One region of the Lysinibacillus sp. FSL K6-0057 genome, then DNA from elsewhere that is predicted to be linked to it. Evidence: riboswitches for the same ligand, from Rfam matches in the RefSeq annotation. Region 1 holds a riboswitch; each other region holds the start of a gene.

What was found. Region 1 has a riboswitch for S-adenosylmethionine ahead of MHB40_RS08685 (YezD family protein). Riboswitches for the same ligand answer to the same signal wherever they lie in the genome.
Region 2: it holds a riboswitch for S-adenosylmethionine, as region 1 does, so the genes downstream of both, MHB40_RS19865 (methionine ABC transporter ATP-binding protein) here and MHB40_RS08685 (YezD family protein) in region 1, are expected to answer to the same signal.
Region 3: it holds a riboswitch for S-adenosylmethionine, as region 1 does, so the genes downstream of both, MHB40_RS22335 (bifunctional homocysteine S-methyltransferase/methylenetetrahydrofolate reductase) here and MHB40_RS08685 (YezD family protein) in region 1, are expected to answer to the same signal.
Region 4: it holds a riboswitch for S-adenosylmethionine, as region 1 does, so the genes downstream of both, metA (homoserine O-succinyltransferase) here and MHB40_RS08685 (YezD family protein) in region 1, are expected to answer to the same signal.

What each region holds. Positions count from the first base shown of each region.
Region 1 covers NZ_CP152047.1:1,835,726-1,843,416, forward strand. Annotated here, with positions in the region: gene MHB40_RS08670 (DMT family transporter) at 1-892, opposite strand, end outside; gene MHB40_RS08675 (LysR family transcriptional regulator) at 1,027-1,908, shown strand; gene MHB40_RS08680 (phosphopantothenoylcysteine decarboxylase) at 1,980-2,651, shown strand; SAM riboswitch class I at 2,861-2,956, shown strand; gene MHB40_RS08685 (YezD family protein) at 2,991-3,182, shown strand; gene MHB40_RS08690 (flavin reductase family protein) at 3,273-3,758, opposite strand; gene MHB40_RS08695 (VOC family protein) at 3,908-4,693, shown strand; gene MHB40_RS08700 (amphi-Trp domain-containing protein) at 5,198-5,476, opposite strand; gene MHB40_RS08705 (cold-shock protein) at 5,622-5,822, opposite strand; gene MHB40_RS08710 (formate--tetrahydrofolate ligase) at 6,035-7,691, shown strand, end outside.
Region 2 covers NZ_CP152047.1:3,982,443-3,990,133, forward strand. Annotated here, with positions in the region: gene MHB40_RS19845 (nucleotide sugar dehydrogenase) at 1-787, opposite strand, end outside; gene MHB40_RS19850 (IS4 family transposase) at 1,432-2,769, shown strand; gene MHB40_RS19855 (MetQ/NlpA family ABC transporter substrate-binding protein) at 3,112-3,963, opposite strand; gene MHB40_RS19860 (methionine ABC transporter permease) at 4,033-4,701, opposite strand; gene MHB40_RS19865 (methionine ABC transporter ATP-binding protein) at 4,691-5,719, opposite strand; SAM riboswitch class I at 5,802-5,905, opposite strand; gene MHB40_RS19870 (thioredoxin family protein) at 5,962-6,273, opposite strand; gene MHB40_RS19875 (hypothetical protein) at 6,287-6,628, opposite strand; gene gcvH (glycine cleavage system protein GcvH) at 6,719-7,099, opposite strand; gene MHB40_RS19885 (arsenate reductase family protein) at 7,180-7,536, opposite strand.
Region 3 covers NZ_CP152047.1:4,461,946-4,469,636, forward strand. Annotated here, with positions in the region: gene metH (methionine synthase) at 1-3,162, opposite strand, end outside; gene MHB40_RS22335 (bifunctional homocysteine S-methyltransferase/methylenetetrahydrofolate reductase) at 3,155-5,002, opposite strand; SAM riboswitch class I at 5,092-5,192, opposite strand; gene MHB40_RS22340 (protoporphyrinogen oxidase) at 5,292-6,686, opposite strand; gene MHB40_RS22345 (globin-coupled sensor protein) at 7,495-7,691, opposite strand, start outside.
Region 4 covers NZ_CP152047.1:2,644,656-2,652,346, reverse strand. Annotated here, with positions in the region: gene MHB40_RS13005 (short-chain dehydrogenase) at 1-218, shown strand, start outside; gene MHB40_RS13000 (YhdT family protein) at 481-744, shown strand; gene panF (sodium/pantothenate symporter) at 744-2,189, shown strand; gene MHB40_RS12990 (TSUP family transporter) at 2,233-3,003, opposite strand; gene MHB40_RS12985 (helix-turn-helix domain-containing protein) at 3,130-3,912, shown strand; gene MHB40_RS12980 (hypothetical protein) at 3,936-4,322, shown strand; gene MHB40_RS12975 (nucleotide excision repair endonuclease) at 4,375-4,746, opposite strand; SAM riboswitch class I at 4,950-5,061, shown strand; gene metA (homoserine O-succinyltransferase) at 5,187-6,122, shown strand; gene MHB40_RS12965 (endospore germination permease) at 6,163-7,311, opposite strand; gene MHB40_RS12960 (hypothetical protein) at 7,343-7,576, opposite strand; gene MHB40_RS12955 (Ger(x)C family spore germination protein) at 7,581-7,691, opposite strand, start outside.

The DNA.
Region 1 (7,691 bases):
TGACTTTTTCTTGTGCGTCTTTCTTGATAAAGCGTAGGGCATGGAAGTGCTCTAATTGAGCCACTAAATTCCCAATAAGAATGAAGCTACCACCAATCGCTAATTTCATAGTTAAGCCTTCTCCGATAAACATCATGGCAAACATAGCGGCAAAAATAGGCTCTAAGGAGAATATTAGACCTGTATGTGTAGCAGAAGTATACTGTTGTGCAACAGTTTGACCAACAAAGCAAAACGCACTACAGATGATGCCAAGCCCTAAAATAGCAATCCAAGATGTTGTGGAATTTGGCAATGTCGGTGTTTCGAATAGAAATGTTAAGCCAAGCGCATAAATACCAGCAAAGCCAAGCTGATAAATTCCGTATGAAATGGATTCTACATTTCGTGTGAATGAGCTGTTTAAAAGTAAATAAATTGAATAACATACCGCAGCAATTGCTACTAATAAATCACCTGTATGGAAAGTGAATGAGCCATGTGCTGTTAAGACGGTAATACCAATCATCGTACAAATGATCGCAAAGCTAACTGCTCGAGAAGGTAATTTTTTTTCAATAAAGCTGCTGAAAATCGGCACTAACACGACTGTTAGGCTCAAGATGAAGCCAGCATTTGAAGCAGAAGTAGACTGTAAACCAAATAAACTTAACGCGAACACAATGAATAATAAAAATCCTTGAATAGCCGCATATTTTAATGTTTTACCATTTACTTTGATCATCCGTTTGTAAAAAATAAGTCCTGCTACGAAAAATGCGATGATACAACGCAATGCCACCACATTATAAACTGCCAATGTTTCTAGCCCCATGACCATAAAGGTATAAGAGAGCCCCCAAAACATTGTGACAATAACCATCAATACATTTGCTTTTCCTTGGATACTCATTATGTTCACCTACCATCTGTGTACTAAAACAGTTTTTATACTAAAAATTACTATATATCTTGTATTGTGATTAGTAAAACGAATGTTTATAATGAATAGGATTAAAAAAATTCATGTATATAGAGGGATTGCGGATGAGCTTAGTTAAATACGAGATTTTAACAAAGGTGGCAGAGGTGGCAAGCTTTACAAAAGCAGCTGATGCACTAGGGTTAACACAGTCTGCTGTGAGTCATGCCGTGTCAAGTTTAGAAAAAGAATTTGGCTTTGCTCTCATTCATCGAAGTCGTGTAGGTGTAACATTAACAAGTGAGGGACAAACGATGCTAAGGGCAATGCGTCAGGTTTTGGATGCGCAGGAATTATTACAGCAGGAAGCAGCTCATATTCTTGGCGTGACACGTGGTAAGGTTCGAATTGGTGTAATTTCAAGTATTTCTTCGAATTGGATGCCAGAAATTGTTCGGATTATGGATAATCAATTTCCAGGAATACAGGTGGAGTTACGAGAGGGAGATTACTATGAAATTGAACAATGGCTTTTAAGTGGTGAAGTAGAAGTCGGGTTCTTGAATGGTCAAAAGTCAGAGCAATATCAATTTACTGAGTTACAACAAGACCCATTATTATGTATTGTTTCGGATAAAAGTCCCTTATTTGATAAGACAGAAATTGATATCGTAGACCTAGAGGATATGCCATTTATTATGACTTCCTATAAAGGGACAAATGATGTCAAGGTGCTATTAGAGCAATATCATATAAAGCCGAATATTCGCTTTGAGCTTTCTGAGGAGGTAGGGATTCTTTCTATGATTTCACATCATTTAGGGATTAGTATTTTACCCCAATTGGTTATTCAAAATTTACCACCAACATTGAAAGCGATTCCATTAAAGCAAGGTGGCTACCGCACCATTGGGATTGCTATGAAACACCATGCTTCACCCGTTACAAAGAAATTTGCAGAGATTTTAAGCGCTTGGTTAAATGAACAAAACAGCTCCCTACGATAGTCGCTATTGAAGCATATCCTTACATTACGTTAAAATAGTATTTGTATATATTTCAGAAAATAGGTGAGTGTATGGGGACATTACAAGGCAAAACCGTACTCATTACAAGTGGGGGAACACTTGAAAAATGGGATCGTGTACGAGGGCATACGAATTTATCAAAAGGCACAATGGGCTGTTATTTAGCAGAGGCGGCGCTGGCTGCTGGCGCTAACGTAGTATATATGCATGGTTACTTTGCACAGCTCCCAGAAAACCACAACAAAATGACATTGATAAAATTTGAAGGCATAGAGGATTTAGGACAAAAGGTGTGTCATGCTGTCCAACAACAAGTCGATATCGTCATTATGGCTGCTGCTGGCTCTGATTGGGTCATTGACAAGGTGTATGATCAATCAGGTAATTTAATGGAGGAGGCGGGGAAAATGCCTTCCGACGAACCACCTATTATTCATTTTAAAAAGGCGCCAAAAGTGTTAGGACAAATCAAGGGCTGGCAACCAAAGGTAACATTAGTAGGCTTTAAGCTCGAAGCGACGGATGATGAGGAGTTCTTGCTAGCTCGCGCAAGACTGCGTATGGAAACAGCCAATGCTCAATTTATGGTAGCAAATAGCTCCCAGTCTTTATACGGAGGGGACGAGCCTCATTGGATCGTGCCTGCTGAAGGCCAACCAATCAAGGTGATGGGGAAGCAACAGACCGCACAAGCTTTAATGGCCTGTTTACAAGAACAATAAAATCAAGAACTGTGCAGAGGCTATATTTCTGTGCAGTTTTTTTCTTTGCTTCTGTGGTTAGATATACTGACATAGCATACAATACGGTAGGATTATGTGTGAATAGTCTATAAAATTCTCACATTGCATAGTATTCAACTAGGTTTTCTAATATTTTGTATTGACATTCCTATAGCAGAATTATAGAATTATTTTCAAGAAACGCAGTACTCTTATCAAGAGAGGTGGAGGGACTTGGCCCAATGAAGCCTCGGCAACCGAAAAACAGGTGCCAAATCCAACAGATGGTGTCTGAGAGATAGGAGGGGCTATCAATCAGTTTGATGCGTTGGCCTCTTTATGATCAATAAGGATAAAAAAGAAGGGGTGTATCGTATGGCTCAGTCGGTAAAAGTAGATGATAAGAAATTAGAGGCAATTGCGAAGGCGATTCAAAATCTTGAATTTGGTGAAGTGCATATTACGATTCAAGATGGTGTGATTGTGCAAATTAATAGGCTTGAAAAGCAGAGATTTCCGCAGAAAAAATAACAATGATTTCAGTAGAACTTATGTCAAACGGCCACCTATAAGCATGAAGGATTTCCTTTGCTTACAAGTGGCCCTTTTTTTGTGTAAAGGCTAGCTATAAAAGCTTTTTGGTATAGGACCGATATGACGGCGATGATAAAGTAAAGGCTCTTTTTGAGCATTTGTAATGTCTATTACCTGCCCAATAAAAATGGTATGGTCGCCAGCATCAATTTGCTGAAACGTTTTACATTGTAAATTAGCTGCTGTATCATGTAAAATCGGTAGTCCAAAAGAGGAAGTTGACCACTGTGCTTGTGCAAAGCGATCAGGGATTTTACTTGCAAATAGTGTACATAAATGTTCTTGATCACTCGCTAAAATATTGACCGCAAAATTTGGCGCAGCCGTAAAATAAGGATGGAGCTGAGATTTTTTATCGAGTGACCACAAAATAAGGAGCGGGTCGATTGAAACAGATGCAAAGGAATTGACGGTTAAGCCAATAGGTTTTGTGTCATGACATGTCGTGACAACTGTTACGCCTGTAGGATAATTACCTAATGCTAATTTAAAAGCAGCTACTAAATCTGTCATTCAAATCACCTCTTTATGAAATTAGTGAACGGAGTTTGTAGGTAAACGAAACTTTTTTTCATATCCTACTAGTAACTCCTTTTCTTGAGTAAATTTTAAACCAATCAAACATACAGGTAAAGGTAATGGGGAAAGAAAGGGGAATGGCCATGACTTTATATTTTGATCATCTGGTTCATCAAGTGGAATCACCAGAAAATATAAAGGTTTTCTTCAATAAACGAAATGTCCATACAGTGAATGGTGGGCAGCACACGATGTGGGGGACTTATAATACGTTAAGCTACTTTGGCTTAAGCTATATTGAACAAATTGCTATCTATGATCGTGATTTATTTGAGCAAGCGGCACAATACCCATATTCCCTACATTATACGTTTAAACGTGATCAAGAGCGCCAGGGATTTTCTCGAATTGCCCTGCGCACAAAAAATATTGAGGAAGAGGGTCGGCGCTTGCGAGCATTAGGCTATGAAGTATATGGGCCAGATGCATGTAGCCGAACAAGACCAGATGGCACTGTTGTAGAATGGAAGCTACTGCATTTTGGCAAGCCAGATCTTCCAATCGATTTTCCATTTTTGATTGAATGGGCGGAGGAAGATGAAGAGCGTTTGGCTCAACTAAAGGCAAGTGGTGCCATTGATGTAAAACAGGCTATAACGATGGAATCCATCCAATTCTATGTCAAGGACATGCAGGCAACCGTTCAGCTGTGGCAAGAGGCGTTGCAGCTACCAGAGCCTGTGCAATATGAGCAGTATATGTCACTACAGCTACCGAATATGCGTTTAGATTTCTATAAGGAAGAGAGCGCAGTAGCCATGACACTCGGTCATGTCAAAGAAGGGCCATTTGGCGTGACATTAAAAGATCCAAAACGTACAAAGGAAACGTTAGTTTGCCCAGGCGCTTTTTATTGGATAAATCGATAATGAGAAAAATCCACTTCAACAGAGAAGTGGGTTTTTACATGTTGCTGAACTAGAAGAAAAAGACTTTTTCATAAGGCGAGAGGTTGATTTCCGTTCCGCCAGCGTCCTTTCCAGGGGGCGTCCGATGAGCCGCTTCACTCACTTCCGTTCGCTCCAGGGTCTCTTCTGTGACGCTAAATCCCCTAGGAGTGACGCTGGCTCCACTCCAATCAACTTGCTACAAAAGTTGACTTTATTAATCTTTCATCATTTCCATAGTGTAAAGTAATTAGTCACGACAACCACTAATAAGTGAAAACCCTTCATTTGTATTTGTAAATACCTTTACTAAAACGATAACCCTTTTGTGGATTAGAGTGGAAGGCTTTTTGATTAGTAAAACCGGCGAAACCATACACGGAGAGTCGGCGTCAAGCAAGTAGCCTGCAACGGAATTCTATTTTCACCTTCCTATTCGATAGAAAAATCCACTTCAACAGAGAAGTGGATTTTCGTTGCCTATTATTATTCTATCGTCATTTTTTTCGGTAATTCTGTACCTGTATACCAATCAAATTCAATTTCAAATGAATGCTTGTCGCCCTTTTTTGTATAGGAGTATTCGATTTTGAGCTGCTCACTAGGGCTAACAACAGTTGGCTCTGTGCCTTGAACAAAAGTGAATTCACCATTTTCTTTAAGCTTCTTTGCAATCGTTTCTAGTGTTGCCGCAAATTCTGCTACACTTTGTCGTTCTTTATGCTTCAAAATAACTTCTGTCATTGGTTTATTTTGTTTTTGCATCGAAATCCCTCCTTACTTATTGTTACTTCTATTATAACATGGAAGGGTCACTAAGCTTTTATAACAACACAAAAAGCGGATGAAGGAAACGATCCTTTTCCTAATCCGCTGCTAATCTGGAACTACACGGATAGCCCCATTCTGCTTATAGTTTTACAACATTTGATGCTTGGGGTCCACGATTGCCTTCCACAACATCAAATGAAACCTTTTGACCTTCTTCAAGTGTACGGAAGCCTTCCTCCTGGATGCCCGTAAAATGAACAAATACATCTTCGCCATCATCACATTCAATAAAGCCATAACCCTTTTCATTATTGAACCACTTTACGATCCCCTGTTGCATAAGCATTCGCCTCCAATGCGCTTGAATGTAAAATAAAGTTAACTAAGTCGTGCTATATTGAGAAAATGTGAAAAAATTGCATTTTCTCTTAGAACATACAGGAATTGAACAAAGTTGTCAATCGATTGTCGAAATGCTCGTATATCTGGCTTTCTTTTTTTTCACAATTAAGACTATAATGGAAATGAACAACATAGAAAGTAGGATGCCAAATGACAACGAAAAATCAACCATTATCAGATTTAGAAATCGCTAGTCAAGCAGTGATCAAACCTATTACGGAAATTGCCAATGCTGCGGGTATTCCAGACGATGCCCTTGAGCAGTATGGACGCTACAAAGCAAAGATCGATCCATTAAAAATTACAGCTCAGGGCGAGGATGCAAAGGTTGTATTAGTCTCAGCCATTAGTCCAACCCCAGCAGGTGAAGGGAAGTCGACGGTAACGGTAGGACTGGCAGATGCCCTTCATAAATTAGATAAGAAAGTGATGGTTGCTTTACGTGAACCATCATTGGGTCCCGTAATGGGCGTAAAAGGTGGAGCAACTGGCGGTGGCTACGCACAGGTAGTACCGATGGAGGATATCAATTTACATTTCACTGGTGACCTTCATGCGATTACAACAGCTAACAATGCTTTATCTGCATTCATTGATAATCATATCCATCAAGGGAATGCATTAAACATTGATCCACGCCGTATTATTTGGAAGCGTGTAATGGACTTAAATGATCGTGCCCTTCGTAAGGTAGTGGTGGGATTAGGTGGTCCTGTTCAAGGCATGCCGCGCGAGGACGGCTTTGATATTACGGTTGCCTCTGAAATTATGGCGGTATTCTGTTTAGCAACAAGTATTGAGGATTTACGCGAGCGCATTGCAAGTATCGTGATTGGCTATACTTTTGAGCGTGAGCCTGTCTTTGTGCGTGATTTACAGGTAGAGGGTGCCTTAACACTATTATTAAAAGATGCCTTTAAGCCAAACTTAGTTCAAACATTAGAGGGAACACCTGCCATTATCCATGGTGGTCCATTTGCGAATATTGCCCATGGCTGTAACTCCATTATGGCGACACAAACAGCTCGTAAGCTAGCTGATATTGTGGTGACAGAAGCGGGCTTCGGCTCTGATTTAGGTGCTGAAAAATTCATGAACATTAAAGCACGTAAAGCTGGCTTTAAACCAAGTGCGGTAGTTATCGTAGCGACAATTCGTGCATTAAAAATGCATGGTGGTGTACCGAAAACAGCGCTTGTAGGTGAAAATGTGGAAGCACTTCTACAAGGAATTGAAAACTTAGCTAAACATGTTGATACAGTTCGTACATTTGGCGTTGAACCAATTATTGCCTTAAATCGTTTTATCACGGACACAGAGGCTGAGCTAGAAGCTGTTCTGAACTGGTGTCAGGAAAATCATGTTCGTATTGCTCGTACAAATGTCTGGGAAGAAGGCGGTAAAGGTGGTCTAGCCCTAGCTGAGCAAGTACTAGCTGTGCTAGAGGAAGAAAACAACTTCTCTCCTTTATACGACGTAACAGAATCGATTGAAGAAAAAGTACGTACGATTGTGCAAAAGGTATATGGCGGGAAAGATGTACAATTTACAGACCAAGCTAAAAAACAAATTGCCCAAATCGAAAAATTCGGCTGGGACTCTCTTCCGGTTTGTATGGCGAAAACACAGTACTCTTTATCAGATCAACCAAGTTTACTTGGTCGTCCAGAAGGCTTTACCATCACAATTCGTGAAGTTATTCCAAAGCTTGGTGCAGGCTTCTTAGTGTGCCTAACTGGCGATATTATGACAATGCCAGGACTTCCAAAAGCACCTGCTGCCCTACGTATGAATGTCGATAATGAAG
Region 2 (7,691 bases), 2.1 Mb from region 1:
TTGTAGAAGCTGCTTGAATAACCTCCCAAACATCAATATCCATTTTATAACAAATCTGACTTAACTCATTGACAAGGGCAATATTAATTTGTCGAAACGTATTTTCCAGCAATTTCTCCATTTCAGCTACTCTCGGACTCGACACAGTATATATACTGGTATGAATGACTGTTTCATAAAAGACCTTTGATACTTCTAGACATGCTGCTGTTATTCCCCCAACCACTTTCGGTGTATTCGAAACGGAAAACTTGCTATTTCCTGGATCTATACGTTCTGGTGAATACGCTAAAAACAAATCCTGACCGATGACAAAGCCATTTTTTTGTAAAATGGGCTGAACAAATTCTTCTGTTGTCCCAGGGTAAGTTGTGCTTTCTAAAATAATGAGCGCATTGGTCTTAATATTTCTTCCGATGTCATGCGTTGCCTCTTTTATAAATGACATATTAGGCGTTCCATCTACTGCTGTAGGTGTAGGCACACAAATCACTACTACGTCAACTTGCGAAAGTTTGGAAAAATCATTAGTTGCTTCAAATCGACTACTTTTTATGATTCGCTGTAAATTTTCTTTAGGTAAATCAGCTATATAACTATCACCCTCCTGTATCTGTCTGATTTTATCTTGATTTTTATCAAACCCTATAACATGAAAACCACTTTGTACAATCTCAACAGCAAATGGCAGCCCCACATAACCAAGTCCAATAACCCCTATAGTCGCAGTTTTTGTTTTGATTTTATTCGATAAAGCTGAGCTTCGTGATTGCGTTTTTATTTTCATAAAAAATGACTCCTCTATCTAAAACAATTTTCAACTTCCAACGGATTTTAAAGATTTTTGAGCAATGATTTATTGATGGTAAGCGTTCTACAAAGTAATTGAGTATTTCTCATTATCATTTTGATCAAACTCCTTTCATTGCTACCGACTTCCTCATGATTTTTCAATGAAAACGATTAATCAAAAACCTTCAACAATTTGCTAACGTTTATATAGTACTAATTGAAACTAAACAATTTCTAAACATTTCAAAAATACATTATAAAACGCCTATTTTTCTCAAAATTCGACAATATTAGTGCAATAATTTACATTATATTTATCAATAAATTCATAACTACTAGTTCATGCTAAATAATAAATAAATGCAAAAAATCCCCTAAGTATCACCAATACTTAAGGGATTACATAAAAAGGTATGTGAGTCATATGACTCACATACCTTCGTATAGAATTTTTGTATAATGCGAAAAGACTTTCCTTTGCAGGCTACTTACTTGCTGCTAACGCTCTGTGCTGAGTCTTTCTATCCTACAGGAGTCAAGTAGCCATAGCCGTGTCCTTAGTGATTTCCTTTATTCGTGGGTTAATATTTCTCTTATCAAGGTATAGATAAGTACACTTGATAAAGGAGGTCCAGCAAAATGAAACCAGAAAATATTCAATTACTTGCGCCACTTTTTCAGATACTTGGGAAAAATGAAGTAAAAGAGGTGGGTAGATTATCGGGTTTTATTCAACGCGAGCGTTCGTTTAGTGCGGCACAATTTTTACACTTTCTGTTTTTGAAAAAGAGTGAGATTATCAGTGATTCGCTTGAAACGCTTTGTACGGACTTGGCGGAGCAGGATATATTTATGACGAAATCGGCTCTTAATAAACGCTTTGATGAACGGGCTGTTACTTTTTTGGAAACCATTTTTGGACGATTATTCAAAACGCAGCTTCAACTCGCCTTCCCCAAGCTAACGGGATACACATTTACTCGAATACGTATTTTAGATAGCACAACGATCAAATTGCCAGATGCCTATCAGGGAAATTTTCAGGGTGTCCATTGTTCGTCTGTTAAAGTGCAAGTGGAGTTTGATTATTTAACCCAACAGCTACTTTATTTTGATTTAATGAACGGACGTGATGCCGATAATCCAGCAGGAATGACGCGATTACCTTTGATTCAGGAGAGAGAACTGGTTCTACAGGATTTAGGCTATTTTCAATTCGATTTTTTTAAAAAGGTGCACGCAAAAGGTGCTTTCTATATCACAAAAACGAAAAAAGATACGCAATTGTTTGTCGAAGTAAGTCATCCACCTCGTCATCCAAATGGGAAATTGATTGAAAGTCGCCGTTACAAACAAATTCATTTAGAAGAAATCGCATTAGAAATGGTACGTGGCGAATACAAAGAGTGGTCCCAATTATTTGTAGGACGACACGAAAAAATGCCTGCACGTTGTATTCTCTATCGCCTCTCAGAGGAACAGGAAAAAGAGCTACACAAGCGGGAAAAAAGAAGACGTCAAAAGAAACAAGGGCAAGTCCATAAAAATGAAGTAGAACAAATACCTGGAGTGGTCATCTATTTAACAAATGTACCAGAGGATATGCCAGCAAGTGAAATTCATGAACTTTACCGATTACGCTGGCAAATCGAGCTCTTATTTAAAACATGGAAATCAGATTTAGAAGTCGATAAGATGAAGAAGGTGAAGATTGAACGATGGTTATGTCATTTCTATCTTCAAAGTATTGTGCTTTTATTGACTGAAATGATCATGGGAATGATGAGAAATGATCTGTGGGTGACAAGAAAACGGAGGATTAGTGAAAGAAAGACGGTCCGGTTGATTGCGAAACAAATAAATCGACTTTTAAAAAGTATGTGGCATTCGAAAAAACAGCTATATGTCTATTTCGATACGCTCACCCGAAACGTTTCGTCATTTTGCCTAAAGTGTAAAAAACGCAAAACTTCTTAAAAGTCGATGTAAACCCAATATTTGGATGGATAATTTGTATAGTTTATTTAGTGAGGCCATTTTTCCCTCACTCCTTGTGTAATACCCATTTTAAACAGAAGATAAACACACGAAAATCTGGCATAGGATGTCTGATATTTTCTTAAGGACACGGCTATGGGGTGGCGACTCCTGCGGGAAAATCGAGATCCTGGACTGAGGGAAGCGAGGGAAGCAGCTCGACCCCGCCCGCGGAAAGCATCCGCCCGTAGTGAAAATCAACGGCTTTATTATATTTCATTGTAAAAGAAAAAGACTGCAGGCAAACTCAAAATTCATTGAGTTTGTCTACAGTCTGGATAATTATTTAACTGGTACTACTGCACCTTTCCACTCTTCTAAAATGAAGTCTTGGATTTCTTTAGATGTTAATACTTCTAATAATTTTTTAATTTCAGGTTTTGTTTCATCACCTGCACGTACTGCGATGATGTTAACATATGGAGATTCTTTATCTTCAAGAGAAATCGCATCTTCGATTGGGTTTAGACCGTTATCGATGGCAAAGTTAGAGTTGATCAGTACTGCATCGCCTTCATCATTTTCGTACATTTGTACAAGCATTTCTGGTGCAGTATTTGCATCGAATTTAAAGTTTTTAGGATTTTCATCAATATCTTTTAATTCTGCTGCTGTTTTATCAATGCCTTCTTTTAATTTAATTAAGCCTTTAGCTTCTAATAATGACAGCATACGACCATGGTCAGATACTGAGTTAGAAAGTAAAATTGTTGCGCCCTCAGGTAGGTCTTCTAACGTTTTATATTTTTTTGAGTAAATACCGATTGGTTCAATATGAACGCCACCAGCATTGACAAAATCATAGCCATTGTCTTTGATTTGTAGTTCTAAGTAAGGAATGTGCTGGAAATAGTTTGCATCAATTTCTTTTGACTCTAAATCTTGGTTTGGTAGAACATAATCTGTATACGTTTCAATTTCAAGGTCGACGCCTTCTTTAGCTAAAATCGGTTTTGCTTTTTCTAAAATAACTGCGTGCGGTGTATTAGAAGCACCTACTTTTAATGTTACGTTTTCTTTACTATCTGTTTGATCGCCAGATGCTGATTTTTCGTCTTCTTTTTTATCTGTACCGCAAGCTGCTAATGCTAGTACAAGTATTGATAAAAATAATCCTGCTAATAACTTCTTCATTTATGACACTCCCTTTTATTTGTTTAAAATATGTTAGCGGTAAGAACCGGAATAACCTCAATTTTCTTTCTAGCGTTTATCAATTCTCTCAGTAAATAAATCACCAATCCATTGAATAATAAATACGACTACTAAGATCAAAATAGTTGCCATTAATGTCACATCTTGGCGATTTCGTTGGAAGCCGTCTAGGAACGCTAGGTTACCAAGACCACCTGCACCGATAATTCCAGCCATCGCAGTATAACCTACAAGGGCAACAGCCGTTACAGTGATACCAGAAATTAAAGCTGGTAATGATTCAGGGATCAATACTTTCCAAATAATTGTAGAAGTTTTTGCCCCCATTGAACGGGCTGCTTCTATAACACCTTTATCAATTTCGCGTAACGCAATTAATACCATACGAGCATAAAATGGTGCTGCACCGATAATTAATGCTGGCAACGCCGCATTAGCTCCTCGAATTGTACCAAGTAAAAACTTCGTAAATGGAATTAATAAAATAATTAATACGATAAATGGAATGGAGCGGAATATATTAACGAGTGATCCTGTTAAAAAGCTAACGATTTTATTTGCCCATAACTGATTGGGACTAGTTAAAAATAGAATGATACCAATGGCTAACCCAAGAATAAATGTCACAACTGTAGAAATAGCTGTCATATACAATGTTTCATATGTAGCTTGCCACATATTTTCCCAGTCTACATTCGGAAAGAGATTAGTTAGCATTTGCAATCACCTCCGTTTGTACTTCGACTGTATTTAAATAACGAAGGGCTTCAGCCACGTTTGTCTTCGAGCCATCAATTTGCACAATCAGTGTACCGTATGCACCATTTTTTGTTTGTGAAATATTACCATGAACAATACTTACCTCTACATCAAATTGTTTCACAAGATGTGAGATAACAGGTTGTTCTGTTTTTTCACCAACAAAAATCAGTTTGACAAGTTGTCCAGTTGGATAGTTTGCTTTGATTTGTGCCACCGTATCCTGTGTTTCCTTTGTGTCTGTAATTTGAGATACAAACTTTTTGGTAATGGCCGCTTGTGGTGCTTGGAAGACTTGTAATACCTCACCACGTTCCACAATTTCGCCTGCCTCCATCACCGCTACACGATGACAAATTTTGCGGATGACATGCATTTCGTGTGTAATCAGGACGATTGTTAAGCCTAAGCGTTCATTTATATCAACGAGTAAATCGAGAATGGCATCCGTCGTTTCAGGATCGAGTGCCGATGTCGCCTCATCACATAGTAAAACTTCTGGATTATTCGCTAATGCACGGGCAATCCCTACACGTTGCTTTTGTCCACCAGAAAGCTGGGATGGATATGCCTTATCACGTCCTTCTAGGCCTACAAGTGCAATTAATTCCTTTACACGTGCTTCACGTTGAGCCTTTGGAAAACCAGCGATTTCTAAAGGGAAAGCAATATTTTCAGCCACTGTTCTCGACCAAAGTAAATTGAAATGCTGGAAAATCATACTTACCTTTTGTCTAGCTGCTCGAAGCTTTTGCCCTTTTATCGATGAAAATTCTTGATTGTTCACCGTTACTGTTCCTGTTGTCGGTTTCTCTAAACCGTTTAATAAACGAATCATGGTACTTTTACCAGCGCCACTATAGCCGATAATGCCAAAAATTTCACCTTTATTGATGGTAAGGTTGACGTCTTTGACTGCCGTTAATTCGCCATTTGCTGTTTTGTATTTCTTTGTAATATTTTGAAGCTGGATCATAGCGAATACTCCTTTTCTCATATAGAAAACCCCTTCACTCACAGACAAGTAGAAGGGGTCACGTATTATACGTTAAACCGTTCTCTCATCTTTCAAAGAAAAATCTTTGGGTGATTTGGCACCTTTTCACATTGTGATGGTTGCCGGGCTTCATAGGGCACTTCCCTCCGCCACTCTTCATAAGAGTTCGATATATTTAATGTTTTAGTAATATATTTGATACTTTACCACGCTAGTAAAGTTCAGTCAATTGATTTTTTTAACAATTCATATAAAAATGGTACGGATTGAAAAGCATAAATCTTTTCTGTCACTTTTTCGCCATCACTGATGAGTAGACATGGAACACTTTCAATTTGATGCTCATAGGCTATGTGTTCCAAAAAATTGATATTCGCTTTGCCAATTTGTAGCTGTGGCAGTAATTGTTCAATAATGGACATCATTTTGGATGCCACTGCGCACGTTCCACACATTGGTGTATATAAATAAAATGCAGCTGTCTCTCCCGACTGTTGGGCCGCTGCCCACTGCTCTGTTGACCATTCTTCCATTTTTCACGCAACCTTACAAAATATATTCATTATGGATTGAGAAATGTGCACGCAGTAAAATCATTGCTAACACTTTTCTTGGTGTTGTCTCTACTTCCTTGTACGTTGGCATTGTACGAAGGTGCTCAGCTTCTGGATAATGTCTGTCCATTAATGCACGTAGCTTATCACCAGAAGTATCTGCATCAAAAAAAGTAAATAGCTCACAGCCCTCGTAGGGATCAAGTAGTTCTTCTAATTGATGCACACCAATTGTGCCGTTCGTACATAGTATTGTAACATTCTCATTTAAAATAGGCTCAATTTGTAGCTTATCTGAGCGTCCTTCTACTATCAAGCATTTTCCCTCGAACATTACGCCACCTCCATTTAGAGATCCCACTTATAAGTCATTATATAACAAAAAACGCCGGTAGTTTCCGACGTTTTTTGATTATGGCTTGTCTTATTCAGCGATCATTTCTTCGTATTGCTCTGCTGTCATTAGTTTCTCAATTTCTGATGCATCAGCAGGCTCAACAACGATCATCCATGCTTTTTCATATGGTGATTCATTAACGAATTCTGGGCTATCTTCTAAATCTGCATTTACTTCAACTACAGTACCTGAGATTGGTGCGTATAATTCAGAAACAGTTTTTACTGATTCTACGCTACCGAATGGATCATCTGTTTTGATTTCGTCGCCAACTTGTGGAAGCTCAACGAATACGATATCTCCTAATTCAGATTGTGCGAAGTGAGTAATACCAATACGTACTTTTCCATCTTCTACTTTTACCCATTCATGTTCTTCAGAGTATCGTAAGTCTTTAGGTGTGCTCATGCAAAAAACCCCTCCATAAATATGTAATATATTCACTTTCAGTTTGCCATACTTCTCCTATAAATACAAGGTTAAATACGTTATTTCCAAGCTTGCTCAAAATCTGCTTCTTTAAAACCTAAAGTAACTTTTTTTCCATCTGTGACGATGGGACGTTTAATTAACATACCGTCGGAAGCAAGTAGCTCAAGCTGTTCATCCTCAGTCATTTCCCCTAACTTGTCTTTTAAGCCAAGCTCACGATATTTCATACCAGAAGTATTAAAAAACTTCTTCAAAGGCTGTCCACTAGCTTGCCAAATAGCTGTTAATTCTTCCTTAGTTGGCGGTTGCTCTGCGATATGTACCTCTTCATAGGAAACCTCATGCTCATTTAACCACTTCTGTGCCTTTTTACATGTTGTACATTTCGGATAATGGAAAAATTGAATCGTCATTACAATGCTCCTCTTCTGTCTTTTTCTGTAGTATACCATCATCGTTGTTTTCAATGGTGAACTTCACTCTTTTTTGTAAGTTTATCCATCAGTTTCACATTTTTATCCGTCTCTTTTACGATTCTATCCACCAATTTTGCACTTCTATCCATCGC
Region 3 (7,691 bases), 2.4 Mb from region 1:
TTCAGCAAAGCCCTCTGCTAATTCTAATGCAGTCGATTGTAAGGCATGGCTTTCAAGGAATTTCCCATCCTCTTTTAACTGGCGAGCTTTAGCCATAACTCCCTGACCTGCTGTTACTACCATGAGCGCAATATAGTCCATTTCACCGCTCTCTACTGTTTTTAAGAAATCTGCAAGACATAAAAATGGTTCAACCTGCTGACGAGGGAAGGTAAAACGTTCAATTTCTATCTTACTATCAGCCGGATCATACACAACGACATCATCACCATCTGCTTGAGCAGGGAAAAATTGATACAAACCTGATGGCTTTAATAGATCACTTTTTAAATAATCATCTACTAAATCCTTTAGCTCTGTTGCTCTTGAATCGCCCGCTTCAAGCAATTGCTGAACTTGCCCTTTCAAGCCTAAATGGTGTCCCAGTAATGTACGCATATTAACATAAGGATATAAATGCGATACGGAGTAGTCTTTTTTTACATGACGTCGTAAATCGGCTGGTAAAAATACTGGCGCTCCCTTTACTGTTCGTACAGGCTTTATTGTTACCTCTTTTGCAGGACGAGCAGCTCTTTTTTCATCAGCCTCTAAACGTTTTTGACGGGATTCTTCAATTTCTGCTAAGAAATTTGCACGTGTCCCCTCACCCATTAATAAATTAGCTTGCTCTAAGCCTTGCATGGCATCCTTTGAATAAATAACAGGACCGCCATATTCATCTGCAATTTTTGTTTCAGTAAAACGTCGAGAAAGTGCAGCTCCACCAACTAAAATAGGTACATCAATCCCCGCCTCTTTAAAATCCTGAGCAGTAATGACCATCTGTTGCGCTGATTTCACTAGTAAACCTGACAGCCCAATAAAGTCTGGTTTTTCCTTACGAATCGCTTCAATCAATTGGGCAGGCGTTACTTTAATGCCCAAATCGACAACCTTATAGCCATTATTACTTAATATAATATCAACAAGGTTTTTCCCAATATCGTGGACATCACCTTTTACGGTAGCAAGTACCATTTTCCCTTTACCAGCACTCTCTTCATCCTTCTCCATGAATTGCTCTAAATGAGCAACAGCGGCCTTCATTACACCTGCTGATTGTAAAACCTCCGCTACAATGAGCTGGTTATCATTAAATAATCGACCTACCTCAGCCATGCCCTCCATTAAAGGGCCATTAATAATATCCAGCGGTGCCTCAAAGATTTCTCGTGCAGCATCTAAATCCTCTATTAGGCCTTCTTTGGTACCTTCTAATATATAGTAAGCTAAACGACCTTCAACCGTTTTCGGAATATCCGCTTCCGTTTTTTCCTTCTTTTTATCACGATAAAAATCTGTAAACACAGCTAATGTTTCATCATTTGTATTAAATAGCAAGTCATTTGCAAGTTTAATTTCCTCTTCAGGAATGGATGCATAACGCTCCAGTTTCTCTGTATTCACAATGGCATAATCTAAGCCTGCCTGTGTGCAATGATAGAGATAGACAGCATTCAGTACTTCACGGCCAACTGGTGGTAAACCAAATGAGATATTACTTACGCCAAGTACCGTCAATGTCTGCGGCAATTTTTCTTTGATGAGACGAATGCCTTCAATCGTTTCAAGGGCTGAACCAATATACTGTTCATCCCCAGTTCCTACAGGGAACATCAACGGGTCAAAAATGATATCCTCCGGTGCAAGTCCCCATTTCTCAGTTAATAGTTTATAGGAACGTTCAGCAATTTCAAGCTTGCGATGACGATCAACGGCCATTCCTATCTCATCAATGGTTCCAACTACCAATGAGGCTCCGTACTTCTTCACGAGTGGCATTACTGCATCAAATCGTTCTTCACCATCCTCAAGATTAATAGAGTTAATGATGGCTTTCCCTTGAGAAAACTTTAACGCTTCCTCAATAACCTTTTCATCAGTCGAGTCAATCACAAGAGGCACCTTAACCTTTTTTACAACCTCCTGCATAAATCCACGCATATCGGCTAATTCATCACGATCAGGGTTGGCTAAACAAATATCGATAACATGTGCGCCATTTTTTACTTGTGCACGTGCAATCTCTGCTGCCTCCTCAAACTTTCCATCAATGATCAAATTCTTAAATTTACGAGAGCCGATAACATTTGTTCTCTCCCCGATAAATAACGGACGCATAGAATCGTCATACAATAAGGGTTCGATTCCCGATACCGCATGACCATGTGTTTTTTCAGGTAATTGACGAGGTTGTTCATCTTTTAAAACCTCGCGAATGGCTGCAATATGAGCTGGAGTCGTTCCACAACATCCACCTACAATATTAAGCCAACCCTTATCTGCAAAACCTTTTAACTTTTGCGATAGCGATTCTGGTGATTCATGATAACATCCTTCTTCATCTGGTAAGCCTGCATTCGGGTAACAGCTAATATAGCCTGTTGAAAGCTCTGCTAATGAACGAATATGATCTGTCATAAACTCTGGTCCTGTCGCACAGTTTAGGCCAACTGATAATGGTTTAATATGCTCGATTGAAATATAAAAGGCATCAATTGTTTGCCCTGCAAGTGTCGTACCCATTGGTTCTATTGTTCCAGAAATCATGACTGGTAGTTCTTTCCCAGTTTTCTCAAAAGCACGCTTTACGCCTAGGGTGCCTGCTTTGACATTGAGCATATCCTGACTTGTTTCTAATAACAGAACGTCGGCTCCTGCCTCAATTAATGCCTTTGCCTGTACAAAGAAATTTTCCTCTAGCTCATCAAATGTAATACCACCTGTAACTGATAACGTTTTTGTTGTTGGTCCCATAGCCCCTGCGACAAAACGTGGCCAATCCGATGTCGAATAACTATCCACTGCTTGGCGAGCAATTTCCACTGCACGCTTATTAATTTCTTCGGCTTTTGCGCCAAGATCATATTCATTTAACACAAGAGGCGTCCCACCAAATGTATTTGTACAAATAATATCTGCGCCTGCCTCTAAGTATTTGTGATGAATTTTCTCAATGACATCAGGTCTAGTAAGGACAAGATTTTCATTACAGCCATCAAGCTCCTCGCCACCAAAATCCTCTGCTGATAAATTTTCGTTTTGTAGCATTGTTCCCATTGCGCCATCAAGAATTAAAATACGTTTCTCTAGTTGCTCTTCAATCGAGTGCTTAGCCATGTATACTTACTCCTTTTTTCTGTTCATCCAATTGCTCTATATATTTCATCAACTCTAGGGTCACATCATAACGTAAAAACGGTGTAATAAGGTAAATACCATTGAAATATTGCGCAGCCACTTCTACTAATTCTTTGGCAATAGCAATTCCCTCCAATGTTGCCCGTTCCTTATCTTCCCCACATGCCTTCATTCTTGCTAAGGCATCTTCGGATAATTTGATACCTGGCACTTCATGATGTAAAAACTCAGCACTTTTATAACTCGTAACAGGCATAATGCCGATGTAAATTGGTGCTTGTAAATGCTTTGTTGCCTCATAAATTTCTACAATTTTTTCTTTCGTGTACACTGGTTGAGAAATGAAGTAGTCTGCTCCATGCTCAATTTTCTTCTCTAAGCGTGTCACAGCACGATCTAACACACGGACATTTGGATTAAATGCAGCAGCAACTGAAAAATTTGCTTTTTTACGAAGTGGCTTGCCTGAGAAAGAAACCCCTTCATTTAACTGCTTAATTAATTGGATTAACTCCATTGAAGATACATCATAAACACTTGTCGCACCTGGGAAATCTCCAACTTTTGTTGGATCACCTGTAACGGCCAACACATCATGAATACCTAAAGCATTTAATCCCATTAAATGCGATTGTAGACCAATTAAGTTACGGTCTCGACATGTAATATGTGTTAGTGGGCGTACACCATGTGTACTCTTTAACAATGCTCCCATTGCAATATTGCTAATACGTGGAGAGGCCAGTGAATTGTCTGCCATCATGACTACATCTGCACCTGCATCATACAGTTGCTTTGCTCCTTCAAGGAACCCATCAATCTCTAAATGTCTAGGTGTATCCAATTCTACTATGACAGAGCGTTCACGTTTTACTTTTTCATGAAGAGGCTCATACTTTGGTGGCTCTGCTTCACGAACAATCTCAATCTTTTCAGGTTTCGCATGCTTTTCCTGAACCGGTGATAACTCTTCTAAATACTTCTTTGCTGCTGCAATATGTTTCGGTGTCGTACCACAGCAGCCCCCTATTAAGCGTACGCCTTGATCACGTAATTCGACAGCCGCTCGACCAAAATAATCCGATTCTGATTCATAAACGACACGTCCATCTTCTAAGTCAAGAAGTGAGGCATTCGGATAGGCAGACATAAATGCCTTGTTAGGAAGTTCTACACCTTCAAATGCTTGAATCGTATGATGTGGACCTAGTCGACAATTGACACCCACGATATCTGCACCGAGTGTTTCTAGCTCATGCAGGGCATTATTTAAAGACATTCCATTTTGTAAAACACCAGGCTCATGCATAGATACTTGTGCAATAATCGGTAAATTTGTTTTGGCACGTAGCATCTTTAAGGTTGCAGTTAATTCTTCAAAATCATAATAGGTTTCAAGTAAAAGGCCGTCTGGATTTCCTGCAAGTAAAACATTTGCCTGTTCTTCAACTGTCGCTAATATTTCATCTAATGTTGCATCACTTTTACGAATTCCTCGAATACCTCCAATTGTCCCTAAGACAAATTGACCGCCATCTGCCGCTGCTCGTTTTGCAATGGTAATAGCCGCTTCATTAAATTGTTGGACCCGTGATTCTAATCCATAGCGAGCTAATTTAATGGCATTTGCACCGTACGTATTCGTTTGAATGATGTCAGCACCAGCTGCAATATATTCTCTATGAATCTTTTCAATTAACTCAGGTCTCTGAACATTCATTTCCTCATGGCAATACTCCAATCCATAGCCATATAGCACTGTGCCTATTGCACCGTCTGCTGTCAATACATGCGTTTTTAACCTTTCAAGCAATCCCATAAAACTAGCCTCTCTTCCTATGTCTCTATATAATAAAAAGCCTTCTTTCATAAAAAAAGAAGGCTTTAACGATTCATCATTGTTGTTCCTTCTCATCTTCGACTCAACGGTCTTCTGGATTTAGCACCTGACAATAAAGTTGGTTGCTGAAGCTTCAATGGGCCAGTCCCTCTGCTTCTCTTGATAAGAATTAAGTATGAATTTTTTAAATAATTAAAAGAATCATATCGTTTACTGACGAATGAGTCAAGACTATTTCACATAACAAAGTTTTTTTCCACTTAAAACCTTAGAAATTGGCAAGTTCCTTCGCAAGCTCTTCACCAATTTTTTTCCCGTTTTGAATGCAAGCACCGATACCTACGCCAAAATATGAGCACCCAGCAATCGATAAATGTGGATACTTTTCATGTAATTCCTGTAGTAATCCTTGTAACGCTTCACGATGAGCTAGATCATATTTAGGCATTTGATCAATCCATTTTGTTACATTCACAACTGTTGGCTGTTCCTCAATTCCTAGGCTTTTCCTCACGTCTTCTAAAGCTACAGCTGCCAATTCTTCATCCGTCATGGCACGTAGTTGCTCATAGGCTGGATTGATGCTCTTATAAAAGAGTCGTACAAGTAATTTATGTTCTTTCGATGTATGCTTCCATTTACGACTCGTCCAGGTTGCTGCATTACAAGTAACATCCGAATTATGCGAAACAATATAGCCCGTTCCATCTGCTGGCAATCTAGAGTCTGGCACATCAAAGCCTAAATAGATGGTAATGGCTGACGCTGTCGTAAATTGGTCAAAATAGCGGTTTAAAGATTCATCCTGTAGTAGATTTTGAACAGCATCATTCGGTAATGCTAAAACGACATAATCTGACTCAATATTTTCACCATTAGCTAAGGAAATTGTGTAGTTTTTATCTTGTTTTTGAACATTTAGAGTAGTAACGCCCTTGATGATTTCTACATCTGATAATGTTTGTTCAAGTCGATCAATTAAAGAAGATAAACCATTTTTAAAGGATATAAATTTTTTGTTCGCTGCTTTAACAAATTGCTCACGATTCGCATCAAATCCTTTAATAATACTTCCATAATTATTCTTATAATCAATTAAATACGGTAAAGTAGAGCCAATGGAAAGCTGATGTAAATCTCCTGAATAAACACCTGCAAGTACTGGTGCAATTTGATTTTTCACCAGTTCCTCCCCTAAATAGTAAGTTAAAAATTCTCCTATTGAACTTTCCTTTGTGAAGCCGTTGTTAGGTAATGTCAAATCCTTTAACGCTTCTTTTTTTCCTTGCTCTGAAATAAGTGTACTTTCTTCTAAGGATGCCAAACTCATCGGTATACCAAATGTTGAATCTGTTGGTATAGCGTGTAACTCATTATTCGTATAAATATAAGAAATACCTGTTTCGTTGTAAACTAGCTCCGCTTCAAAATCAAGCTCCTGTACGAGTTCCATAACGCCTTGATGACGGGCTACAATAGAATCAGCACCTGTTTCCATGATGAAACCTTGTTCATGTGCTGAATATAATTTGCCTCCTAAATATGTATTTTTTTCTACAAGCACTAGACGAACATCTAAATTATTCTCCTTCACTTGACGTTGTAAATAATGCATTGTACATAGTCCTGTAATTCCGCCGCCTAAAACAACAACTGTTTTCATAGTAACCGCCCCTATTTTTAGTTCTTTCTACAGTATAATCTTTTTTTCATTGAAAATTACGTTAAACCCTTTACAAATTTAGCAAAAATAGAGCTATTTCATCAGTGAAATAGCTCTCCTTAGTGTTGAAAAACAAAACAGTCAATTGAAAGGTAGAAATGGATTTCCGTTGCAGTCTACTTGCTTTCCTGTGGGCGAGCGCCGAATCGCTTCCTCCGCTACCGCTCCGTGCAGGGTTTCGCCTGTCTCGCTATCCCACGGGAGTCAAGTAGCCTTCCACTTCAACCCACTAACTTTTTAGCAAAGGTTTTCAAATAAAGTGAAGGTGCTCACTACTCTTTATGAAGAGGTGTTGTCACGCATCACTTCTCCACACTGAAAATAAGAGCTTATCCCCGCTAAGAATACAGATAATAGGCGATTTGATCGCTATGCTACTATGAAAAAAAGTAAAGACACTTTGCAGAATGGATGATTGGAGTGGAGCCAGCGTCACTCCTAGGGGATTTAGCGTCACAGAGGAGACCCTGGAACGAACGGAAGTGAGTGAAGCGGCTCCTCGGACGCCCCCTGGAAAGGACGCTGGCGGAACGGAAATCAACCCCTCACCCTGCAAAGTTGCCTTTTCTGCCGTTGACATCCTCTTTTTTCAACAACATGTAGAGCTATTTCATCAGTGAAATAGCTCTTGCTTTCTGAATCTCTAAAAGATCCATCCTCTATTGCAATATTTACACAACAAACATTTTAATAGGTACTATAGTGTTTAATACTTCTAAAAATACAAATAGATGTAAATGTTAGTAGTCTATCCTTTTAAATTTTGCGCAAAGTTCGCTAATTTTTCTGCTGAATTCGTTACCTCAGTAAATGAAGTGCCTAATTCACTTAATATGCCTACAATTGCTTGTATTTTCGTTGCCATACAATCATTTTGATCTTTTGCTTCTGTCATGGCTCCCAATATACTCGTAAATTGACCTTCAGTTTGTAACATATTTTCCT
Region 4 (7,691 bases), 810 kb from region 1:
TGGGGAGTAAGGTAAATTTAAGTGAAGTCCAAGAGAAATTGAAGCTGCTTGATCGTACGCAATACAGGCAAATCCAGTTAGGTTTTATGATGGAAAAAGGTCATTCGAGATGGCTTACGCATGAAGAAATATCGCAAGGTGTCGTTGCTGCTATTCAACATGATCTGCCTGTTCATATCGTTGGCACGCTACAATCTTGGGAAAAGCGACCGCTATAACTACCTAACCTTCGTCTAACTAGATGGACGAAGGTTTTTACTTATGTCCATTATCAGTTTTTTTAGCGAAATTCGGATGTCTACATAATGGTGAGGGATATTTAGGTTTGTGTGAAAAACATCAGAATCAACCGTCTTTTTTACATCTTAAATTTTTCTTAGTATAACAAAATCATTTCTATATAACTCATCCTTATTTAATCACATCTCTTCCCATCAGACCGACATATCAGTAAAATAGAGTAGGTTAGGGGGATTACATGTGAAAGATCAACGCTTTAAAATAGCGCATCGAGAGGCGCTTATCGGGATTGGACTCGTCCTTGTCAACTTTGCGATTTGGTTTGGCTTTGCCTATGGACTAGGCTCAGGGGACCCAAGAAATTATACGTATGTCTTTGGTTTTCCAGCTTGGTTTTTCTATAGCTGTATCGCAGGGACAGGCTTTATGATCCTTCTTATCTGGATTGTGATGAAACTCTTTTTCAAAGAGGTACCATTTGATGATGAGGAGGTGGATCGCTAATGCATTGGCAAGTTGTATTTCCATTGCTATTATTTTTAATTATTATATTTGGAATTGGTATTTGGGCCAATAAGCATGTCCGCTCTTCTAATTCATTCCTACAGGAGTATTTCCTTGGTGGTCGCGAAATGGGTGGTTTTATCCTTGCGATGACGATGATCGCTACATACGGCAGTGCGAGTAGTTTTATCGGAGGACCGGGTGTGGCCTATACAAAAGGACTTGGGTGGGTATTACTGGCAATGGCTCAGCTACCTGCAGGTTATTTTGTGCTGATGATTTTAGGGAAAAAATTCGCCATTATCGCTCGTCGTTACCAGGCCATTACGTTAATCGACTTTTTACGAGAGCGCTACAAAAGCCATGTCATTGTCATTTTGTCAGCCATTAGTATCATTGTCTTTTTATTTTCGGCTATGATGGCCCAATGGGTTGGGGGTGCACGCTTAATTGAGTCTTTAACTGGCTTAAGCTACACAGCGGCACTGTTTATTTTTGCGATTTCCGTGTTAGTGTATGTCATTATCGGTGGTTTCCGAGCAGTAGCGTTAACCGATACGGTCCAAGGTTCAATTATGGTGATTGGTACGATTATTTTATTAATCGGAACCATTGTGGCAGGTGGAGGCATCGACAATATAATGGCCTCACTGGTCGCTGAAAATCCTGACTTTGTGTCACCATTTGGCGCACAAGGAGACTTAACGCCTTTGTATGTCTCGACATTTTGGATTCTCATCGGTGTAGGGGTTGTAGGACTTCCGCAAATTGCCGTTCGTGCGATGAGCTACAAGGATTCAAAAAGTATGCATCAAGCGATCATTATTGGCACGATTGCCATAGGGACAATCATGTTTGGCATGCATTTAATTGGTGTGTTAGCCCGACCTGTCTTACCTGGCATTGAGATTGGTGATAAGGTAATGCCACTTCTGACATTAAAAGTACTACCGCCATTTTTAGCAGGAATCGTCTTAGCTGCACCAATGGCCGCTACAATGTCAACGGTTAATGCTTTACTAATGCTTGTCAGCTCCACGGTTGTCAAAGATATTTATTTAAATTACATGAAGCCGAAAGCTAGTGATGCAGAGATTAAACGGGCAAGCTTTATTGTGACAACGGTCATTGGCTTAGCGGTTGTCATCTTTGCACTCAATCCACCTGATTTATTAGTGTGGTTGAACTTATTTGCCTTCGGTGGGCTAGAGGCTGTCTTTATTTGGACAGTAGTTTTAGGATTATATTGGAAAAAAGCGAATAAATACGGAGCGATTGCATCGATGATTTCAGGCATGTTGTTGTACATTATGATTGATCGATTCTACCCTTCTGTATTTGGTATGCATACAGTCACAATACCAATCGTCGCATCCTTCATTATTTTTGTGCTTGTCAGTTTGACGACTAGTCATAAATTTAAAAACGAAAAACTTATGATCTAACTCAAAAACGCCACAGATATGAAATTCTGTGGCGTTTATTGTTTTAATGCATCATAAAATCATAGGCATTTTTTGCAAGTAGTGTCATCGTGACTACAATAAAAAGCGTGCGGACAAAGCCGCTTCCTTTCCTGATCGCCATGCGCGAGCCAAGCATAGCCCCACCAATTTGCGCAATGCCCATTACTAAACCATAGACATAATGAATTTGACCTAAGTAAGCAAACATACAAACGCCGGCCACATTACTCGCCAAATTTAAAAACTTCGCATTACCAGCCGCCTTTAAAAAATCAAAGCCTACCAGTAGGAAGCTAAAAATTAAAAAGGAGCCTGTTCCAGGACCAAGAAATCCATCATAAAAACCAATAGCAAATAATAACAGCATAAATAAAAATAAATGCGTTTTAGATAGTTTTTTTACAGTAGCGACAGCGCCCCAATCCTTTTTAAAGATCGTATATATCCCAACAGCCGCCAGCATAACAAGCATTAAGGGCTTTAGTAATGCTGGGTTGATTAGATGTACAGTCCATGCACCACCTAAAGATCCAATAAATGCTAGAGGAAAATATTTGAGGACAGAGCGAATGTCCAGCTGGCCAGAACGGTAGAAGGAAATCGAGGATGTGAGCGAGCCCATTGCTCCTGCTAGTTTATTCGTTGCAACAGCTGCGGCTGGATTTAGGCCAACAAACAGTAAAGCAGGTAATGAAATTAAACCGCCTCCTCCCACTACTGAGTCGACAAAAGCCGCCAGAAATCCAAATGAAATTAACAGTATAAGAATATGTACATCGACTTCAAAAAACATATTACACCTCTTTTAAATTAGTTACTACTGAAATAGTAACTAATTTTATTTGCGCTGTAAACCCTCATTTTTTCATTGGCAAATCTTCACAAAAGTAGCCTATAATAAAGATAATGGAGGGATTACATGGAGGAATTAATCGCCCAGTTGAAAGAAATGGGTTTTACAGAATATGAAGCAAAGGCCTATACGGCACTTGTTCAGCAAAGTCATGTCAGTGCCTATCAGGTTAGTAAAAATTCTGGCATACCACGTGCAAGAGTGTATGATATTTTAAATATTCTTGTAGATAAGGGCATTGTGTTAAAAGAAGAGACCGCAGAACAAACAACCTATGCGGCAATGCCAGTGTCTGTGTTTTTACAGCAAATGCAACAACGCTGGGAGTCAAATTTTACATCTATGCGAGGGAAATTAGAGAAACTAGAGGAAAAAGTGCAAGAAGCGGAGCCTAAAGTGGTCATGCTAAAGGGCAAGGAATCCATCATTAACTATTGTCAGTCACTTCTAAAGAAAGCGAAGAAAAAGGTGATGCTGTCAATGTGGGAGGATATGTATGATGCGCTACGAGAAGAGTTGCAAGAGGTGGCCCAGCATGTTCCTGTCCATGGCATTACCTTGTATGTGGGGGAGCATTTAGCCTCGATTGACCAGCATAGAGCCACACACTATACAAAAAAACCGTCTACACCGCATTGGTTTATCTTATCGATAGATGGTCAGGAAATGATTTATGGTCACTCTCCATCCACGCAAGAGACGGCTTTTATCACCAATGATCCTGTCCATATTTATTTATTAGAGGATTATATTTGGCATGATGTGCTCATCAATCGTCTGGTAAAACGGGATGATCAGGAGTTAGAAGACTGGATTGCTAAGGAGCGAAAAGCTTTCTTCTTGGAATAGTCGTATAAGGGAAGGGGAGTAACGTGAAAAAGATCGTGTTGCTAGGTTTAATGAGTTTACTAATGTTAGGAGCATGTAACGCTACACCAGCTGCTGATCCACTAGCGATTCATGAGCTAACTGTTGTCCCCGACAATATCCAAAAAAATATTGTTTCTAATGACAGAATACAACTATTGCATGAAAATAATGCTTCATATTACCTCGTCTATTATTCAAAGGGGAATGTGTTGGCAAGTATTACGGCTGAGGGAAATAGGCTTATCATCCAGCTAGAAGAAGGCAGCGAGCAAAGGAAAGAGGCTCAGCCCTATGTTTTTCAAATCAACGTCAAGAATCCTGAGCTTGATACCATTGATTTGCGAATAAATGGCCAGAGTACACCAATCAATCGCATGACCATAATGTGAAAAAAGAAACCGAAATCCCTCTAGATGAGATTTCGGTTTCTTTGCATGATGTCTAATAAAAGACTTTGTCTACATTGTATTTAGAGCGGAAAGTATTAATCGCATATGTTTCGTAAATTTCACGTTCCATTGGATCTTCTACTTCATAGACTTCAATTTTGAACACTTCATCACGATGGTTTTTCATCGGAGATACATTGTCCTCGAAATGTTTTTTTATACGTTGACGAATTTTACGTGCTTTCCCAACAAACAATAGCTCATTCTTGTCATTATAGAATAAGAAAATGCCGCCTTTATCACGTGTGATTTTATGGAAGTCAATAAAACCGAAGTAAGGTGTGATTTCCACATCACCTGGTTTTAAATCTTGTTCACGTTGACGGATTACTAGATCTGGTTTTGGAAATTCAATTTTAATCAAACTATTCACGTTCCTCTCTCTTACTAAAAGTATATGGTAACATAATTACGGCATGTTTACCATAAATTTTAAATGTAGAAACACCACATATAGCAAGCTTAGTGTACATCAAATGAGCAAGGAACATGCACATGAATCACAAAATATTCTATGAATTATTGATATTCTAACTAGTTCATGTTACAATTCAAGATAATTAAATAATCTTATCAAGAGAAGCTGAGGGATTTGGCCCGATGACGCTTCAGCAACCTCTAACAATTGTTAGAAAGGTGCTAATTCCAGCAAAGGATTTTTTCCTTTGAGAGATAAGAGTGGACGTGAAAAAATCCTTCTCATTCTATCTCGTATGGAATGAGGAGGATTTTTTAATTTAGTTGCATTCTTTGCAAGCAAGGTTTGCTAAAAAAAGAGAGTGATTATAGAGAGGGGAAAGCAAGATGCCAATTAATATTCCGAAAAATTTACCAGCTGGAGAACATTTACGTGAGGAAAAAATCTTCGTCATGGAAGAGGATCGAGCGAAAACACAGCAAATCCGTCCATTAAATATATTAATACTAAATTTAATGCCTGAAAAAGAAAAAACAGAGCTTCAATTACTACGTTTATTAGGGAATACACCACTGCAGGTGAATATTACCTTTTTAAATACGGCCACACATGAGTCGAAAAATGTGAGTAAATCTCATTTGCAGCTATTTTACACAACGTTCAACCAAATTCGTCACCGACGCTATGATGGCATGATTATTACTGGGGCACCTGTAGAAAAAATGGCATTTGAAGATGTCAACTATTGGCAGGAAATTTCAGAAATTATGGATTGGTCTAAAAAGAATGTGACATCCGTGCTACATATATGTTGGGGGGCACAGGCTGCATTGTATCACCATTATGGCATTGGAAAGGTCGAGCTTGCTGCTAAATGCTCAGGCGTCTATTCCCATGTAATTACAGATTTAACGGTGGATTTAGTGCGCGGCTTTAGCGATTTATTTACTGCGCCTCATTCTCGCTATACATCTGTTTCCATTGACGAGGTTCGCAATCATCCAGACCTACGATTATTATCCTATTCAGAGGATGCAGGGGTATTCATCGTACAATCAAAAGATAATAAAAATATTATGATTACGGGGCATCTGGAGTATGATGCGACAACACTAGCCGATGAATATAGCCGTGATGTGGCGAAGGGCATAGATATCGATGTTCCTGTGAATTACTTCCCGAATGATGATCCGAAACAAGAGCCGATGAATACATGGCGTGCCCATACGCATTTATTATTCTCTAACTGGTTGAACTACTATGTCTACCAAGAAACACCATACGAATGGGATTTTGTAGATGAAATCGAATATCATATCTAATTAATAAAAAGTCTAATTTCTTTTCTAAACGTAGAAGAAATTAGACTTTTTGATTTTCCTTCGTTGTATCCTGTTGGGGTGTTTCGGTATTTTGAGCCTTAGATTTACGATTTCGAATAACTGCCACAATCAACAAAAGTATGGGTAATAAAATGGTGAAGATAAAGGAAAAGATAGGCCAAATTTCATTATTATAATTAGTAGAATGCACAATATCTGGATGAACAATTTGAGAAAGTCCAATGATAATGATGCCCATCGGTAAAATAAGCGGACGATGATCCTTGATCTTCAAAATTTGGGCAAGGCCAACAACGGTCGTATAGAAATACATAAATGTGCGAATATAAATAGACGAAATCCACATAAATGCCATAATAATTTCAATACGCTGCAAAAAATTCCCTATGGATATTCTTTGCGCTAAGGCATAGCTGGGAAATGTCCTAGATGCTGTGTTTTCAGGCCCTAAGACAAGAATCGATAGGACAATCAACGTAATTAAGACGACACCACCAAGGATGGTCCCAATATATAGCCCTTTCTGTGCAGATGGCTGTACATTGACGCCAGCGGGATATAGCATCAATAACACGAGTAATGGAAAGGAAAAGATACTCATAAAGCGTGCAATACTATAAAACATAGATGTTTTGGTTGCTTCTAGTAGAGGCTGAATATTCTCAAATGTAATTTGAGGGGTAATACAAACGACGAAAAAAATAAAGATAAAGATAAACAACGGAAAGAGAATTTCTGCTGAACGGGCAAACGTCTCTATCCCTAGATACGCGGCATACATAATAATGATACTGAACAGTAGGGCGAATGCTAATGTCGGTGTTTCTGGCATAACTTCGGTTTTCATAAAAATACCAATAAAATAAAGTAACTCTCCAGTGGAGAAAAAGGTGAGAATGAGAAAGCAAATGGCTGTGATTTTCCCAAAAAAACGACCAAGAATTTTTTCATTCGCCTCTATAAAATTAAGAGAGGGTGTTTGATTGGCAAGTGTTAAGAATAACTTTATGACCAGTAAACTAAGCACAACACCAATGCTTGCTGCAACCCAAGCATCTTGCTTAGCAGCGCCCGTAATACTTGAAGGGATAATTAAAATTGCTGTACCGATAGAATAGAGGAAGGTAACGATTGTAAACTGTCTTGAACTAATGATCTCTTTTTCCATCTAGCTACCCTCCGTTTCTCAGTCCATCTTTTTATTTTGTGAATGACACAATGTAATCCTTAATTGGTGTGAAGATAAAGGTAATTAAATCTAATGGGCTTGGAATATGGACTTTCAGGGCAATGGCCATATTTAAAGCAGTTCCAATGAGTAGCAAAAAGGAGAAGACAATAATGGTTTTTTTATCCTGTTGCTTTTTGAACTTTGGAATAAATAGAAGTGCAACGATGATTGAGATGATCAAGATAGCTACAGCTAGCACCATTTCATTACTCCTCCTTTGGCTTGTTTAATAATGAATTTTGCATCGTACCCAATCCTTGTGTTGTTACCTTCACGTGAACAGCCACTGGCAAATCGGGAAAGAGGGAAGCCCACTC